Regions from separate parts of the Pseudomonas sp. FA-1 genome, predicted to be linked through region 2. Evidence: predicted binding sites of a transcription regulator. Region 2 holds the regulator's gene; the other holds the start of a gene.
What was found. Region 2 encodes sigma-54, which starts transcription at its own class of promoters, with help from an activator protein. Its sites were predicted from a motif close to ANTGGCATNNANNTTGCTNT; they were not measured.
Positions count from the first base shown of each region.

Region 1: the regulator sigma-54 is predicted to act here: its motif matches at 4,626-4,645, upstream of AC1MHZ_RS14760 (TorF family putative porin).

Region 1 covers NZ_JBWXTH010000007.1:176,729-184,792, reverse strand. The annotation lists gene AC1MHZ_RS14770 (OsmC domain/YcaO domain-containing protein) at 1-2,012, opposite strand, end outside; gene AC1MHZ_RS14765 (hypothetical protein) at 2,127-3,476, opposite strand; gene AC1MHZ_RS14760 (TorF family putative porin) at 3,825-4,544, opposite strand; gene AC1MHZ_RS14755 (NADH:flavin oxidoreductase/NADH oxidase family protein) at 4,679-5,905, opposite strand; gene AC1MHZ_RS14750 (MerR family transcriptional regulator) at 5,963-6,439, opposite strand; gene AC1MHZ_RS14745 (alpha/beta fold hydrolase) at 6,557-7,387, shown strand; gene AC1MHZ_RS14740 (purine-cytosine permease family protein) at 7,606-8,064, opposite strand, start outside.
Region 2 covers NZ_JBWXTH010000002.1:345,248-353,311, forward strand. The annotation lists gene AC1MHZ_RS05595 (KpsF/GutQ family sugar-phosphate isomerase) at 1-686, shown strand, start outside; gene AC1MHZ_RS05600 (KdsC family phosphatase) at 701-1,225, shown strand; gene lptC (LPS export ABC transporter periplasmic protein LptC) at 1,234-1,806, shown strand; gene lptA (lipopolysaccharide transport periplasmic protein LptA) at 1,793-2,317, shown strand; gene lptB (LPS export ABC transporter ATP-binding protein) at 2,318-3,043, shown strand; gene AC1MHZ_RS05620 (RNA polymerase factor sigma-54) at 3,200-4,693, shown strand; gene hpf (ribosome hibernation-promoting factor, HPF/YfiA family) at 4,771-5,079, shown strand; gene ptsN (PTS IIA-like nitrogen regulatory protein PtsN) at 5,092-5,556, shown strand; gene rapZ (RNase adapter RapZ) at 5,558-6,412, shown strand; gene AC1MHZ_RS05640 (HPr family phosphocarrier protein) at 6,434-6,706, shown strand; gene pmbA (metalloprotease PmbA) at 6,773-8,064, opposite strand, start outside.

The sequences.
Region 1 (8,064 bases), on a different contig from region 2:
TCGTAATCGGCCAGCTCCAGCTCATCGTCCAGCGTCACTTCCAGCACCACGTTCAAGGCCTGGTAGAACAGCCCGCGCTCGACGGTGTTGTCGTTGAACTGCAAGAACGCCTCGACCAGCTCCTTGGCCGCTTCGAACTCCTGCAAGGCCAGGTAGATCAGCAGCTTGAGCTCGAGGATGGTCAGCTGCCCCCAGGCGGTATTGTCATCGAACTCAATGCCGATCAAAGTCTTGATGTCGGTGTAGTCGTCCAGCTCGCTGTCCTCCAGCCGCTCGACCAGCGCCTGCAGGGCCGCGTCGTCGAGGCGGTGCAGGTTGAGGATGTCGGCACGGAACGCCAGGGCCTTGTTGGTGTTGTCCCAGATCAGGTCTTCCACCGGGTAGATCTCCGAATAGCCCGGTACCAGGATGCGACAGGCGGTTGCCCCGAGGTGTTCGTATACCGCCATGTACACCTCCTTGCCCATCGACTCGAGAATGCCGAACAGGGTCGCGGCTTCTTCGGCGTTGGAGTCCTCGCCTTGGCCGGAGAAGTCCCACTCGACGAACTCGAAGTCGGCCTTGGCACTGAAGAAGCGCCACGACACCACGCCGCTGGAATCGATGAAGTGTTCGACGAAGTTGTTCGGTTCGGTCAACGCATGGCTTTCGAAGGTAGGCTGCGGCAGGTCGTTCAGGCCTTCGAAACTACGCCCCTGCAGCAGCTCGGTCAGGCTGCGCTCGAGCGCCACCTCGAAGCTTGGGTGGGCACCGAACGAGGCGAACACGCCACCGGTGCGCGGGTTCATCAAGGTGACGCACATCACCGGGAATTCGCCGCCCAGCGAGGCATCCTTGACCAGCACCGGGAAGCCCTGCTCTTCCAGGCCCTGGATACCGGCCAGGATGCCGGGGTACTTGGCCAGGACCTCCTGCGGCACATCCGGCAGGGCCAGCTCGCCCTCGAGGATCTCACGCTTGACCGCCCGCTCGAAGATCTCCGACAGGCACTGCACCTGCGCCTCGGCCAAGGTATTGCCGGCGCTCATGCCGTTGCTCAGGAACAGGTTCTCGACCAGGTTGGACGGGAAGTACACCACCTCGCCATCGGACTGGCGCACGTACGGCAGCGAGCAGATACCGCGCTCGACATTGCCCGAGTTGGTGTCATACAGGTGAGAACCACGCAGCTCGCCCTCCGGATCGTAGATTTCCCGGCAGTACGGGTCGAGGATCTCTGCCGGCAACGCATCCTTGCGGCCCGGCTTGAACCAGCGCTCGTCCGGGTAGTGGACGAAATCGGCGTTGGCGATTTCCTCGCCCCAGAACTGGTCGTTGTAGAAGAAGTTGCAATTCAGGCGCTCGATGAATTCACCCAAGGCCGACGCCAGGGCGCTTTCCTTGGTGGCGCCCTTGCCGTTGGTGAAGCACAGCGGCGACTGCGCGTCACGGATGTGCAGCGACCACACATTGGGCACGATGTTGCGCCAGGAGGCGATCTCGATCTTCATCCCCAGGTCGGCAAGGATCTGCGACATGTTGGCGATGGTCTGCTCCAGCGGCAGGTCCTTGCCCGGGATGAAGGTGCGGGTGTCGTCGCCAGGGTTCACCATCAGCAGCGCCTGGGCGTCGGCGTCCAGGTTCTCGACTTCCTCGATGATAAACTGCGGCCCGGTCTGCACCACTTTCTTGACCGTGCAACGGTCGATGGAGCGCAGGATGCCCTGACGGTCTTTCTCGCTGATGTCGGCCGGCAGCTCGACCTGGATCTTGAAGATCTGGTTGTAGCGGTTCTCCGGGTCGACGATATTGTTCTGCGACAGGCGGATGTTATCGGTGGGGATGTTGCGCGTGTTGCAGTACACCTTCACGAAGTACGCCGCACACAAGGCCGACGACGCCAGGAAGTAGTCGAACGGGCCAGGGGCCGAACCATCACCCTTGTAGCGGATGGGCTGGTCGGCCACGACCGTGAAGTCATCGAACTTGGCTTCAAGACGAAGGTTGTCGAGAAAGTTGACCTTGATTTCCATGCGGGAATACCGTGATAAAAAGCAGAACAAAATGGCTGCCATTATCCGGGTTTTGCGGCGAAACGGCTAACCTTTCATGCCTCCGGGCAACCCGTGCCCGGAGGCATGCCTGGGTCATTCCAGCAACTGTTCCAGGCTCGGGTCGCGGATCACCCGCTGCATCGGCTGCGGCTCGGCATGGCCGGGCTTGGCCATCTTCAGCTTCATGCTCGCGACCTTGGCACAGGCGTTGGCGCCGTCGGCGTAGATGCCGCTCATGTCACATTTCCATTGGTAGAAGTTCACCAGGCCGCCCGACATCTGCAGGCTGTAGTCGGTGCTCTGGGTGCCTGCCGTGAACGGTACCCCCGCCGGGATGTTCTGGAACCATTTCATCCACTCATCCGACCCCACCGCTGGCGGGTTCGCCTGGAACAGTGGATTCATGATCGCCACCTGGGGCGCCTCGGCGGTCATGTGGCAGCTCAGGCAGGAGCTGTTGGGGTTGTCCACCGGCCCGTTGAGCCGGCCGTTCCAGCCCAGGTGGGTCGGCGGCAACTCCTGGGTGTCGGCGTTGATCGCGGTCTGCTGCAGCGCGGGGTTGATCTTGGTGACGGTCGGCTCCGGGTTGGTGTGGTCATTGCTGGTGACCTGCGGGTCGTTGCCCCACATGATGCCCACCGGCACCAGGTTGTCCCAACCGGCCTTGCCGGTCTTGGCGCCGTTGTACTGGAATGTACCGAACAGCCAGCCGGTGTCGCTCATGCGGGTATCGCGCACGGCGATGTCCATCTGGATGAGCGCCACCTCCTTCACCTGGCGGTTGGCGGACTGGAACGTCTCGGTGATATAGCCCTGCCACAGCACCGGGTTGGCCAGGAACGGCACCGTGCTGCGGTCGATATCAGCGAACAGCGCCTTGCACACCACGGTGCCGTTGGCGAAGCTGTTGGGCTTGGAGGTGAAGCTCGGGTCGGGGTTCTGCGGGTCCTTCCAGACCTGGCCGAGGGTGTAGGCGCCGATGTCGTTGTAGATACCCACCGCGTAGGTCTGCCCGGTCGCGGTCTGCCCCGCTGCCAGTTGCCTGGCCTGGATCTGCGCTTCCTTGGTCAGGCCGTGAATTCCTTCGCGCCCCAGCGGCCCGTAGTGCTGCCAGGGCATGTGATACCAGTTGCGCACCTTGTTGTTCTGCACGTACCAGTCGGCCTCGACGTTGCCTTCCAGGCAATAGGCCTTCGCCGCGTCCATGTAGGCGCGCCAGGTCTCGAAGTTGTTGTCCGGTTTGCCCGGCAGCAGCTTGAAGAATGCTGGCAAGGTGCCCTGGGGTGGCGTGCTGGGGTAGCTCTGGCTGAGGGTGAAGGTGGGGCCCTTGTAGCTCTCGGGCGGTGCATAGCCATAGTCCGGGTAGGTACCGGCCTGGGCCGCGAGGCTGAACAGGGCGGCCGTCATGGCCAAGGCTGCAGGCTTTCCTTGGAACGGGTTCATCACGGATCTCCTTGATCGCACAAGCCGGGCATCGCTCGGGCCCTTGCCCACCAATGCGGGGCTTCCATCATTATTGTTGGTGGGCCCTGGCGTAGGCCAAGGCCGGCTTCACGGCTGGGCTGGGTCGTAGGCCTCCTTGGCGGTGCCGCCGGGACGAACGCGGCCGCCCCCCGTGACGAGAACGGGGGCGACCAGAAGGGAAAGGACATGAAGAGACGAGAAATGGCGCATGTCGACTCCTGTCGATCATTGACCGTCTTCCTTGCTAACAGGTGTAGGCCATCCTGGGAAAAGTGCCATCCTTTTCACATCAAACTGTGAGCAGGACCGCAACCGACCGCGGCTACCTCAGAAGAAGCTGCGCTGCGCCTTGAGTGTCACCCTACCTTCGCAATAGCTGTTGATGCCCGCATAGGCGTCGCAGCCGCCGCCGCGCAGGTCGGAGCTGCTGTAGATCAGGTTGAGGTCAATGCCCAGCCAGGGGCGCGAGAGTTCCAAGGACCAATCGTTGAACGTGTCGACATGGCTGCCGTCGCCAATGGTGAAAGGCGTGCCGAGGCGGTGATGGGCAAGCTTGACGGAGACGTCGACATCGAACAGCGGCAACCGGCCGAAATCGGCGAACAACGTGCCGGTATGGTTGCCGGGGTTGTCGCGCAGGGCGCCGCCGAAACGGCTGCCGAATACCGAAATGCCGCCGTACAGCGCATAGCTGTCGCTGTCGGCGAGGTTCGGCTGGCTGTAGTGGATCAACCCGGCCTCCAGGCCCAGGCTGTCGTCGAAGCGCCGCTTGTAGCCTAGGTAGCTGTCCAGGCGCAAGGTCGAGTTGGGGGTCAGGCCCACGCTGGGGGCGTACTGGCCGAAATACCAGCCGCTGGGGTGGCTGAGGTCCAGGCCACCGTGGAAGGCGCCAATGGCACTGGGGGAAATCAGCCCCTGGGCCATGGTGCGTGAAGCGGTCGTGCCCAGCTTGAAGTCGAAGTCGCCCAGTTCGCGCTGGATCTGCTGGGCCAACAGCATGGGGCAGAAAAGCAGCGCCATGCTCGGCACCAGCCAGTGCCTGGTCATGGTCACCGTCCTGGAGTGCCTGCTTTGAAGTGCAAGAGGATAACGGGGTTGGTTGCCTGGGGGAACCGTGGCCATTTGGTCATGCCACGGTGTGTGCCATTCCCAGTTACAGATGCCTTACCTATCTGCCTTGTTCAATGGCCAGCCATCCGCCGCCGGTATTGGCGGGTGCGCAGGGCGTTGCCCCACTGCTGCACCAGCAACGCCCACCAGGGCCAAACCCGGGGATGGCTTGCCTTGCCCCGGCTCAGCCGGCTCAGCTGGAACTTGACGACCGCCATGTTGGCGAGGGAAGCCAGTGCCTTGTTCTTCCAGGTAATCGGCGCAAGCTCGGGCGCGCTGGGCTTGCCTGCCAGCCAGTCACGGGGCAATGCGGGGTCGATCGCCAGTGCCGTGCCGATGCCCACCATGTCCACCCCGCTGGCGATCACCTGCTCGGCCACCGGCCGCCGCCGAATGCCACCGGTCACCATCACCGGCAGGGTCGCCACCGCACGAATGTCGCGGGCGAACTCCAGGAAATACGCCTCGCGGGCCAGCGTACGACCGTCCCGGGCTTGCCCCTGCATGGCAGGCGCTTCGTAGCTGCCGCCGGACAACTCCACCAGGTCCACCGCGAGCCCATTGAGCATGCGCACCACCTGCCGGGCGTCGTCGCCGGTGAATCCGCCACGCTGGAAGTCGGCCGAGTTGAGCTTGACCGCTACGGCAAAGCCGGGGGATACCACGGCACGCACGGCCTTGACGATATCCAGCAGCAGCCGGGCACGGTTTTCCAGGGTCCCGCCCCACTGGTCGTTGCGCCGGTTGGTCAGGGGCGAGAGAAACTGGCTGAGCAGGTAGCCGTGGGCGGCATGGATCTGTACGCCATTGAACCCTGCCAGTTCCGCCAGCCGCGCCGTGTTGGCGAAACGGCCGATGACAGCTTCGATGACCTGCGGGGTCATGGCCTGGGGCGTATTGAAAAGCCTGGACATCGAGCCCAACGTCAACGGTACGGCCGAAGGCGCCCAGGTCGGTTGCCCGAGGTTGGCCTGCATCTGCCGGCCCGGGTGGTTGATCTGCAACCAGAACTGAGCGCCCCGGGACTGCCCGGCTTGGGCCCATTGTCGGAATGCTTCGATGTGCTGGTCATCTTCCAGAACCACGCCACCCGGGCCGGTCATGGCGTGGTTGTCCACCATCACATTGCCGGAAATCAGCAAACCCGCCCCGCCCTCAGCCCAAGCCTGGTACAGGCGGATCAACTGGGGGGATGGAGCATGGGCTGCATCGGCCATGTTTTCTTCCATGGCCGCCTTGGCGATGCGGTTGGCGAGGGTGGAGCCGTTGGGGAGCGTCAGGGGGGCGAACAGGTTCATGGCAAGCACCTCGAAGGAATGGTGCTGCGGACCTTATCCTTAAAGTCAACTTCAAGGTCAACAGGTGCTTTTCGAACCCAGCCCAAGCCCCTGTGAGTCGGCGCTGGTGTCGGCTGTCTTGCCCGCAGCGATGTCCTGACGCAACCGGCCCAGCACCCGTTGCGAGTTGTCTGCGCAGGCCATGCCGTCAGGCTTGCTTTCTATGCCGTCGATCACCAGCAACAGCTGTTCTTTGTTACGGGCCAGGCGCTGTTGCAGTACCCCGATCTCCTCGACCTTGCGCTTGAGACCGGCGAGCAGTTCGTCGTGCGGCCAACCGTTGCTATCGTCAGGCAGCAGATGGCGAATTTCCTCCAACGAGAACCCCGCCGCCTGGGCGCAGGTGATCATTTCCAGCACCCAGACGGCGTCTGCCGCGTAATCACGGTAACCATTGGCCTTGCGTGCGACCGACTGAATCAGGCCACTGGCTTCGTAGAAGCGGATGCGAGAAGGTGCAAGACCGGTAATTTTGGCAAGCTCTCCTATTCTCATGAGGCACCTTGAAAGTGGGTTGACCTTGAAGTGCACTTTAATCCTACAGTCACTCGGCGGCCAAGCCTCTTGACCGGCGTGGCGGCAGCCTGCACACCTCATCACAGGAGACGCGAAATGGGATACGTCACAACGCAAGACGGTGTAGAGATCTTCTACAAGGACTGGGGTCCGCGCGATGCCCAGGTAATCCATTTCCATCACGGCTGGCCACTGAGTGCCGATGACTGGGACGCCCAGATGCTGTTCTTCCTCGCCCACGGCTACCGGGTCGTCGCCCATGACCGGCGCGGCCACGGGCGCTCCAGCCAGGTCTGGGACGGGCACGACATGGACCATTACGCCGATGACGTGGCGGCCGTGGTCCAGCACCTGGGCGTGCAGGGCGCGGTGCATGTGGGGCACTCCACGGGAGGCGGAGAAGTCATCCACTACCTGGCCCGGCATGCCGAGGACCCGGTGGCCAAGGCGGTCATCATCGCAGCCGTTCCACCCTTGATGGTGAAGACTGCCAGCAACCCCGGCGGGCTGCCCAAGTCGGTGTTCGATGACTTCCAGGCTCAGGTTCAGGCCAACCGGGCGCAGTTCTACCATGACATTCCGTCAGGCCCGTTCTACGGCTACAACCGTCCGGGCGCGAAACCGTCCCAGGGCGTGATCCTGAACTGGTGGCGCCAGGGCATGATGGGCAGCGCCAAGGCGCATTACGATGGCATTGTCGCCTTCTCCCAGACCGACTTCACCGAAGCCCTGAAAAGCGTGACCGCCCAGGTGCTGGTGATGCACGGTGACGACGACCAGATCGTGCCTTATGAGAACTCGGGGCCGCTATCGGCCAAGCTGCTGCGCAATGGCACATTGAAAACCTACGCAGGGTTCCCTCACGGCATGCCGACAACCCATGCCGAGGTGATAAACGCCGACCTGCTGGCGTTCATCCGTAGCTAAGCGCTCGCAGCCATCGCGGGCCAAGCCCACAGTGATTTCGCAGGCCTTGAGAGCGGCGCAATCTCGGTGGGAGCTGGCGACAGCCTGCGATGGGCTGCGATGGGCTGCAAAGCAGCCCCAAGCCCTCAAACGGTAGAGCCTTAGACTCAAGGGGCCGCTTTGCGACCCATCGCAGGCTCCGCCACTCCCACAGAGGGGCAGCGGCGCCAGGTTGGCCCTCAGTCCGGAACGGACGCCCGCAGCGCTGCAGCCTTGGCCGCAGGCTGGCTGTTGACCATGCAATACAGCGCCCCCGCCAGGACCAGGCCCACCGCCCAGCTGATGTCCGCCCCCAGCCAGTTGGCGACGAAGCCGGTGTAGAACGACAGCTTCATGAACGGGATGGTGCCGATGATCGACACGGCGTACACCGCCAGCGTGCGGCGATTGAAGCGCCCGTAGCGCCCCTTGGCGTTGTACAGCTCACCGACTTCATACTGGCCGCGGCAGACCCAGTAGTAGTCGGCCAGGTTGATCGCACTCCACGGAATCAGCAGGTAGAGCTGGCCGATCAGGATGTCGGCGAAGAAGGTGTCGAACCGGTACTGGGTGGCGATGGCGATCAACGTCGCCGCGACGGTCAGCAAGGCCATGATCAGCGCCTTTGCCGACGACGTGACGCGGCGCAGCTCACCGAA
Region 2 (8,064 bases):
TGTCCAACTCCGGCAGCACTGCCGAGATCGTCACCCTGTTGCCGCTGATCAAGCGCCTGGGCATCCAGATGATCAGCCTCACCGGCAATCCTGACTCGCCCCTGGCCCAGGCCGCCGAGGTCAACCTCGACGCCAGTGTCGCCCAGGAAGCCTGCCCGCTGAACCTGGCGCCCACGTCCTCCACCACCGCGGCCTTGGTCCTGGGCGACGCCCTGGCCATCGCACTGCTCGAGGCACGCGGCTTCACCGCCGAGGACTTCGCCTTCTCCCACCCGGGCGGCGCCCTGGGCCGTCGCCTGCTGCTGAAGGTGGAAAACGTCATGCATACCGGCGAGGCGCTGCCCATCGTGCAGCGTGGCACCCTGCTCAAGGACGCCCTGGTGGAGATGTCACGCAAGAGCCTGGTCGGCATGACCGTGGTGCTGGAAGCCGACGGCCGCCTGGCCGGCGTGTTCACCGACGGCGACCTGCGCCGCGCCCTGGAGCGCAACATCGATGTGCACAAGACCATCATCGACCAGGTGATGACCGTGCACGGCAAGACCGCCCGTGCCGAGATGCTCGCCGCCGAGGCCCTGCGCATCATGGAAGACAACAAGATCAACGCACTGGTGGTGGTCGACCAGAACGACCGCCCGACCGGCGCCCTGAACATGCACGACCTGCTGCGCGCAGGCGTGATGTGATGGAGGACAACACGATGAATCCGGATCTGCTGCAACGCGGCAAGGCCATCAAGCTGGCGGTCTTCGACGTCGACGGCGTGCTCACCGACGGGCGCCTGTACTTCCTCGAGGACGGCAGCGAGTTCAAGACCTTCAACACCCTCGACGGCCACGGCATCAAGATGCTCATGGCCTCGGGCGTGACCACCGCTATCATCAGCGGGCGCAAGACCCCGGTGGTCGAACGCCGGGCGCGCAACCTCGGTATCCCGCACCTGTTCCAGGGCCGCGAGGACAAACTCGTGGTGCTCGACGGCCTGCTGGCCGAACTGGGCCTAAGCTATGAACAGGTCGCCTACCTGGGCGACGACCTGCCCGACCTGCCGGTGATCCGCCGCGTGGGCCTGGGCATGGCAGTGGCCAGCGCCGCACCGTTCGTTCGTCAGCACGCCCATGGCGTGACCCAGGCGCGTGGCGGCGAAGGCGCAGCCCGCGAATTCTGTGAATTGATCATGCAGGCCCAGGGCAACCTGGACGCTGCCAACACCAACTACCTCTAAGGCCGCACATGTTCAGCAAGAAAGCCCGAAATATCGTGCTGCTCGGTGCGATCGCCGCACTGCTGGTGGCGGTCGGCTACTGGAACATCAGCCCCGAGAGCTTCCTCGACAAGCCCGTGGCCCAGGTCGACGAAAGCGCCATCGACTACTACGCGATCAACGCCCACAGCGTGCAGTTCATGCCAGACGGCAAGATGCAGTACGAGATGACTGCCGACAAGGTCGAGCACCTCAAGGCCAGCGAAGTCTCCCTGCTGACCAAGCCCGACCTGCACCTGTACCGCGGTACCCAGTACCCGTGGCACGTGCAGAGCGAGCGCGCCGAGGTCAACCCGGACGGCACCGAGGTCGAGCTCATCGAGAAGGTCCGCGTGGCCCGTACCGATGAAAAGCAGCGCGAAATGATCGTCACCACGTCCCGCATGACCGTGTTCCCGCAGAAGCAATATGCGCAGACCGAGCAAGCCGTTAGAATCGACGGCGCCGGTGGGACCACTACGGGCAAAGGAATGAAAGCGTATTTGAAAGACGGCAGGATGGACCTGCTGTCCAACGTAAGAGGACAGTATGAGGCTCGTTAAAACCCTCCCCTTTTTGCTCAGCCTGAGCGCGGCACTGGGAAGCGCGAGCGCCTTGGCCCTGCCCAACGATCGTGACCAGCCTATCCGCATCCAGGCCGACAACGCTCACCTGGACGACAAGCAAGGCGTAGCCACCTATACCGGCGACGTGATCATCACCCAGGGCTCGATGATGATCAAAGGCAACACCGTGACCATCACGCGCGCCGCCTCCGGCGATATCGACGTGGTCACCTCGGTGGGCAACCTGGCGTACTTCGAGCAGCAGCAGAGCGCCGCCAAGCCCGACAAGATGAAAGGCTGGGCCGTGACCATCCAGTACCAGGCGCAGAAGGACCTGGTGATCCTCACCGACCGCGCCAAGGTCGAGAACGAAGGCAACACCACCGAAGGCGAGAAGATCGTCTACAACACCAAGACCCAGGTGGCTACCGCCGGTCGTGGTGGCAATGTGACTTCACCCCGTCAGCGCATCGACATGGTGATTCAGCCGAAGAAGAAGGCCGAGTAAATGGCAACCCTCAAAGCCCAGCACCTGGCCAAGAGCTACAAGGGCCGCCAGGTCGTCCGCGACGTCAGCCTGTCGATCGACAGCGGCCAGATCGTTGGCCTGCTCGGCCCCAACGGCGCCGGCAAGACCACCTGCTTCTACATGATCGTCGGCCTGGTCCGCGCCGACCAGGGCCGCGTGCTGATCGACAACCTGGACGTCAGCCACCAGCCCATGCACGGCCGCGCCCGCGCCGGCATCGGCTACCTGCCCCAGGAAGCGTCGATCTTCCGCAAACTGTCGGTGGCCGACAACATCATGGCCATCCTCGAGACCCGCAAGGACCTCGACCGCGACGGCCGCCGCAAGGAGCTGGAAAGCCTGCTGCAGGAGTTCCACATCAGCCACATCCGTGACAATCTCGGCATGAGCCTCTCCGGTGGCGAACGCCGCCGCGTCGAGATCGCACGAGCATTGGCCACCGCGCCGAAGTTCATCCTGCTGGACGAACCCTTCGCCGGCGTCGACCCGATTTCCGTGGGCGATATCAAGCAAATCATCCATCATCTCAAGGCCAAGGGCATCGGTGTGCTGATCACCGACCACAACGTCCGCGAGACGCTCGATATCTGCGAGACCGCCTACATCGTCAACGATGGACAACTGATCGCCGAAGGCGATGCCGAGACCATCCTGGCCAATGACTTGGTCAAGGAGGTCTACCTGGGCCACGAGTTCCGACTCTGAGCCCGGAGTCTGCCTGGAGCACTGCCGCAAAGGTTGCAGTGCTCTAGGCAAACGCTACAATTTCAGGCATATAACTTGCTTAAAATTGGCGCCCCGGCGCCCTTCGTGTAGTGGATGGCGCATGCGCGCCGGCGAACAAGGTATTAAGCCCCAGCCATGAAACCATCGCTCGTCCTAAAAATGGGCCAGCAACTGACGATGACACCGCAGTTGCAACAGGCCATCCGTCTGCTCCAGCTCTCCACCCTGGACCTTCAACAGGAAATTCAGGAAGCGCTGGAATCCAATCCGATGCTCGAACGTCAGGAAGACGGCGACGACTTCGACAACAGCGACCCCATGGCCGACAACGCCGAGAGCAAGCCGGTCGCCGAAGCCCAGGACAACAGCTTCCAGGAAAGCACGGCCAACGCCGAAACCCTGGAAGAAGGCGAATGGAACGAACGCATCCCCAACGAACTGCCCGTCGACACGGCCTGGGAGGACATCTACCAGACCAGCGCCAGCAGCCTGCCGGCCAGCGATGACGACGAGTGGGACTTCACCACCCGCACCTCCACCGGCGAGAGCCTGCAAAGCCACCTGCTGTGGCAGTTGAACCTGGCACCGATGTCCGACACCGACCGGCTCATCGCCGTGACCCTGATCGACAGCATCAACGGCCAGGGCTACCTGGAGGACAGCCTCGAGGAAATCTGCGCAGGCTTCGACCCGGAGCTGGATATCGAGCTGGATGAAGTGGAAGCCGTACTGCACCGCATCCAGCAGTTCGAGCCTGCCGGCATCGGCGCACGCAACCTCGGCGAATGCCTGCTGCTGCAACTGCGCCAGCTGCCGGCCGACACCCCATGGATGGCCGAAGCCCAGCGCCTGGTCACCGACTTCATCGACCTGCTCGGCAGCCGCGACTACAGCCAGCTGATGCGCCGCATGAAGCTCAAGGAAGATGAACTGCGCCAGGTCATCGAGCTGGTACAGAGCCTCAACCCACGCCCGGGCTCGCAGATCGAGTCCAGCGAGCCGGAATACGTGGTACCCGACGTCATCGTGCGCAAGGACAACGACCGCTGGCTGGTGGAGCTCAACCAGGAAGCGATCCCGCGCCTGCGAGTCAACCCGCAGTACGCAGGTTTCGTCCGCCGCGCCGACACCAGCGCCGACAATACCTTCATGCGCAACCAGTTGCAGGAGGCACGCTGGTTCATCAAGAGTCTGCAGAGCCGCAACGAGACGCTGATGAAGGTCGCCACCCAGATCGTCGAGCACCAACGCGGCTTCCTCGACCAGGGCGACGAAGCGATGAAGCCATTGGTACTGCACGACATCGCCGAGGCGGTGGGCATGCACGAATCGACCATTTCCCGGGTCACCACGCAGAAATACATGCATACCCCGCGTGGTATCTATGAATTGAAATACTTTTTCTCGAGCCATGTGAGTACCGCCGAAGGCGGTGAATGCTCGTCTACGGCGATCCGCGCGATCATCAAGAAACTGGTTGCGGCGGAAAATCAGAAAAAGCCATTGAGTGACAGCAAGATCGCTGGTTTACTGGAGGCACAAGGCATCCAGGTAGCCCGTCGCACCGTCGCCAAGTACCGCGAGTCCCTCGGCATCGCACCGTCGAGCGAGCGCAAGCGACTGATGTAGCCCCTGGCTGTGCCATAGCGTTTCAGTGGCAGGTGCAATACCTGCCCTTTATGCACGGGCAACAAAGGAGAAGCTGTATGCAAGTCAACATCAGTGGACAGCATGTAGAAGTCACCCAACCACTGCGTGAGTACGTACTCGAGAAGCTCGCCCGGGTGGAAGGACATTTCGACAAGATCACCAACGTAACGGTGATCATGAAAGTCGAGAAACTGCAGCAGAAGGTCGAGGCCACGCTCCAGATTCCCGGCGGAGAAGTGGTTGCCAACGCCGAACACCAAGACATGTATGCAGCGATCGATGCCCTGGCTGACAAGCTCGACCGCCAACTGAAAAAACACAAGGAAAAACAGCAAAGCCTGCTGCAAGGTGCAGCCGCCCGCTGATCCCTCTCATCCATGATCCGACTTGAAACCATCCTGACCCCCGGCCGTTCCCTCGTGAACGTGCCGGGCGGCAGTAAGAAGCGCGCCCTGGAAAAGGTCGCCAACCTGATCGCCGAGCAAATTCCCGAACTGGAGATGCAAGACGTCTTCGAAAAGCTGGTTGCCCGCGAGAAACTGGGCTCCACCGGCTTCGGCAATGGCATCGCCATCCCTCACTGCCGGCTCGAAGGCTGCACGGCGCCCGTCAGCGCCCTGCTGCACCTGGATGCTCCCATCGACTACGACGCCATCGATGGCGCGCCCGTGGACCTGCTGTTCGTCCTGTTGGTGCCCGAGGCTGCCACCGATGCCCACCTTGAACTGCTGCGCCAGATCGCCAGCATGCTCGATCGCAAGGAGGTCCGCGATCGCCTGCGTGCCGCCGACAGCAGCGAGGCCCTGTACCAGGTAGTCCTGGACGCACAGAACGAGCACTAACATGCGCCTGATCATCGTCAGCGGCCGGTCCGGCTCCGGCAAAAGTACCGCCCTCGATGTCCTGGAAGACAACGGCTATTACTGCATCGACAACCTGCCCGCCGGGTTGTTGCCGCAACTGGCCGAAAACGCACTGATCAATACCGAGCTGTTGCAACCGAAGGTGGCCGTCTCCATCGACGCGCGCAACCTGCCCAGCCACCTGACCCGCTTTCCCGACCTGCTCGAAGAGGCCCGAAGCCGGCATATCCAATGTGATGTGCTGTACCTGGACGCCGACGAGGAGACGCTGCTCAAGCGCTTCTCCGAGACCCGCCGGCGCCACCCGCTGACCAACGCCAATCGCTCCCTGGCAGAGGCGATCCGGGTCGAAAGCGAGCTGCTCGGCCCGATCTCCGACCTGGCCGACCTGAAGATCGACACCACCAACCTGAACCTCTATCAGCTGAGGGACTCGATCAAGCTGCGCCTGCTCAACCAGCCCGAGCCCGGCACCGCGTTCCTGGTCGAGTCCTTCGGTTTCAAGCGCGGCATGCCCGTGGACGCCGATCTGGTGTTCGACGTACGCTGCCTGCCCAACCCGTACTGGAAGCCGGAGTTGCGCGAGCATTCCGGGCTGGACCAGCCGGTGATCGACTACCTGGCCACCCAACCGGATGTCGAGGAGATGTTCCAGGATATCTCCAGCTACCTGCTCAAATGGCTGCCCCGCTTCGCCGCCAGCAACCGTGCGTATGTCACCATCGCCATCGGCTGCACCGGTGGGCACCATCGTTCCGTGTACCTGACCGAGCGCTTGGGCCAGTTGCTGCAACAATCCCTGAAAAACGTCCAGGTTCGCCACCGCGACCTCTAGCCCAAGGATATCCGCCCCACGATGCCCGCCCGCGAAATCACCATCATCAACAAGCTTGGCCTGCATGCCCGGGCGGCGGCCAAGTTCGTCGGCGTGGCCGGCCGCTTCCCCTGCCAGGTCAGGGTCGGGCGTGCGCCGGACAAGCTGGTCGATGGCAAGAGCATCATGGCGGTGATGATGCTCGCCGCAGGCAAAGGTACCCAGGTACACCTGATGACCGAGGGCGAGCAGGACACCGAGGCCATGGATGCCCTGGTCGAATTGATCAACAACTACTTCGACGAAGGCGAGTAGCCCTAGCCAGCCAAACAACCGGGGCCGCGAAGCGGCCCCGGTTTTTTTTTAGCAATGCGGCAGGTATCAACTCCCCGCGACAGTCATCCGTTCGATCAGCACTGAGCCACTGTGGATGTTGCTGCGGGTTTCGATATCGCTGCCGATGGCCACGATCTGCTGGAACATGTCCTTCAGGTTGCCGGCAATGGTGACTTCCTGGACCGGGAACTGGATCTCACCGTTCTCTACCCAGAAGCCCGCCGCGCCGCGGGAATAGTCGCCGGTCACCATGTTCAGGCCATGCCCCATCAATTCAGTTACCAGCAAACCGCGCCCCATGCGACGGATCAAGGCTGCCTGGTCTTCCACCCCGTGGGTGACGAACAGGTTGTGCACACCGCCAGCATTGGCAGTGCTCGGCAGGCCCAGCTTGCGCCCCGAATAAGTACCCAGCAAATAGGAAACCAGCTCGCCCTTGTCGACGAACGGCTTGGCATAGGTGGCCAGGCCATCGCCATCGAAAGCGGCACTGCCCAAGGCGCGCGGCAGGTGTGGGCGCTCGTCGAGGGTCAGCCAGGTGGGGAACAGACGCTGGCCGATGGCACCATCGAGGAACGATGACTTGCGGTACAGGTTGCCGCCGGAGATCGCCGACAGGAAGCTGCCGAACAGGCCACCGGCCAATTCGGCAGAGAACAGCACGGGCACTTCGCAGGTAGGCACCGGGCGCGCGCCCAGGCGGCTGGCTGCGCGCTGTGCGGCCCGCTGGCCGATGCTGCGCGGGTCGGCCAGCAGGTTGCCCTGACGATTGACGTCGTACCAGTAGTCGCGCTGCATCTGCCCTTCGCCTTCGGCGATCATCACGCAACTCAAGCTATGACGCGTGGAGGCATAGCTGCCGATGAAACCATGGCTGTTGCCATAGACCCGGCAGCCTTGGTGAGTGTTCAGGGTCGTGCCGTCGGCATTGAGGATGCGCGGGTCGGCATCGAAAGCCGCTGCCTCGCAGGCCAATGCCATCTCGACGGCCTTTTCCGGCTCCAGGGCCCAGTCATGATAAAGATCGAGGTCCGGGATCTCGCGGGCCATCAATGCCGCGTCGGCCAGGCCTGCACATTCATCCTCGGAGGTATGCTGGGCGATGGCCAGCGCGGCCGCGACGGTCTCGCGAATCGCCTCCGGGCCGCTGGCCGAGGTGCTGGCCGAGCCCTTGCGCTGGCCGACGTAGAGGGTGATGCCGAAGCCTTGGTCGCGGTTGAACTCGACCGTCTCGACCTCACGCTGGCGCACCGTGGTGGACAGGCCCTGCTCCAGCGACACCGCGACCTCGCAGGCGCTGGCACCTTGGCGGCGCGCTTCTGCGATGATCGCCTCGA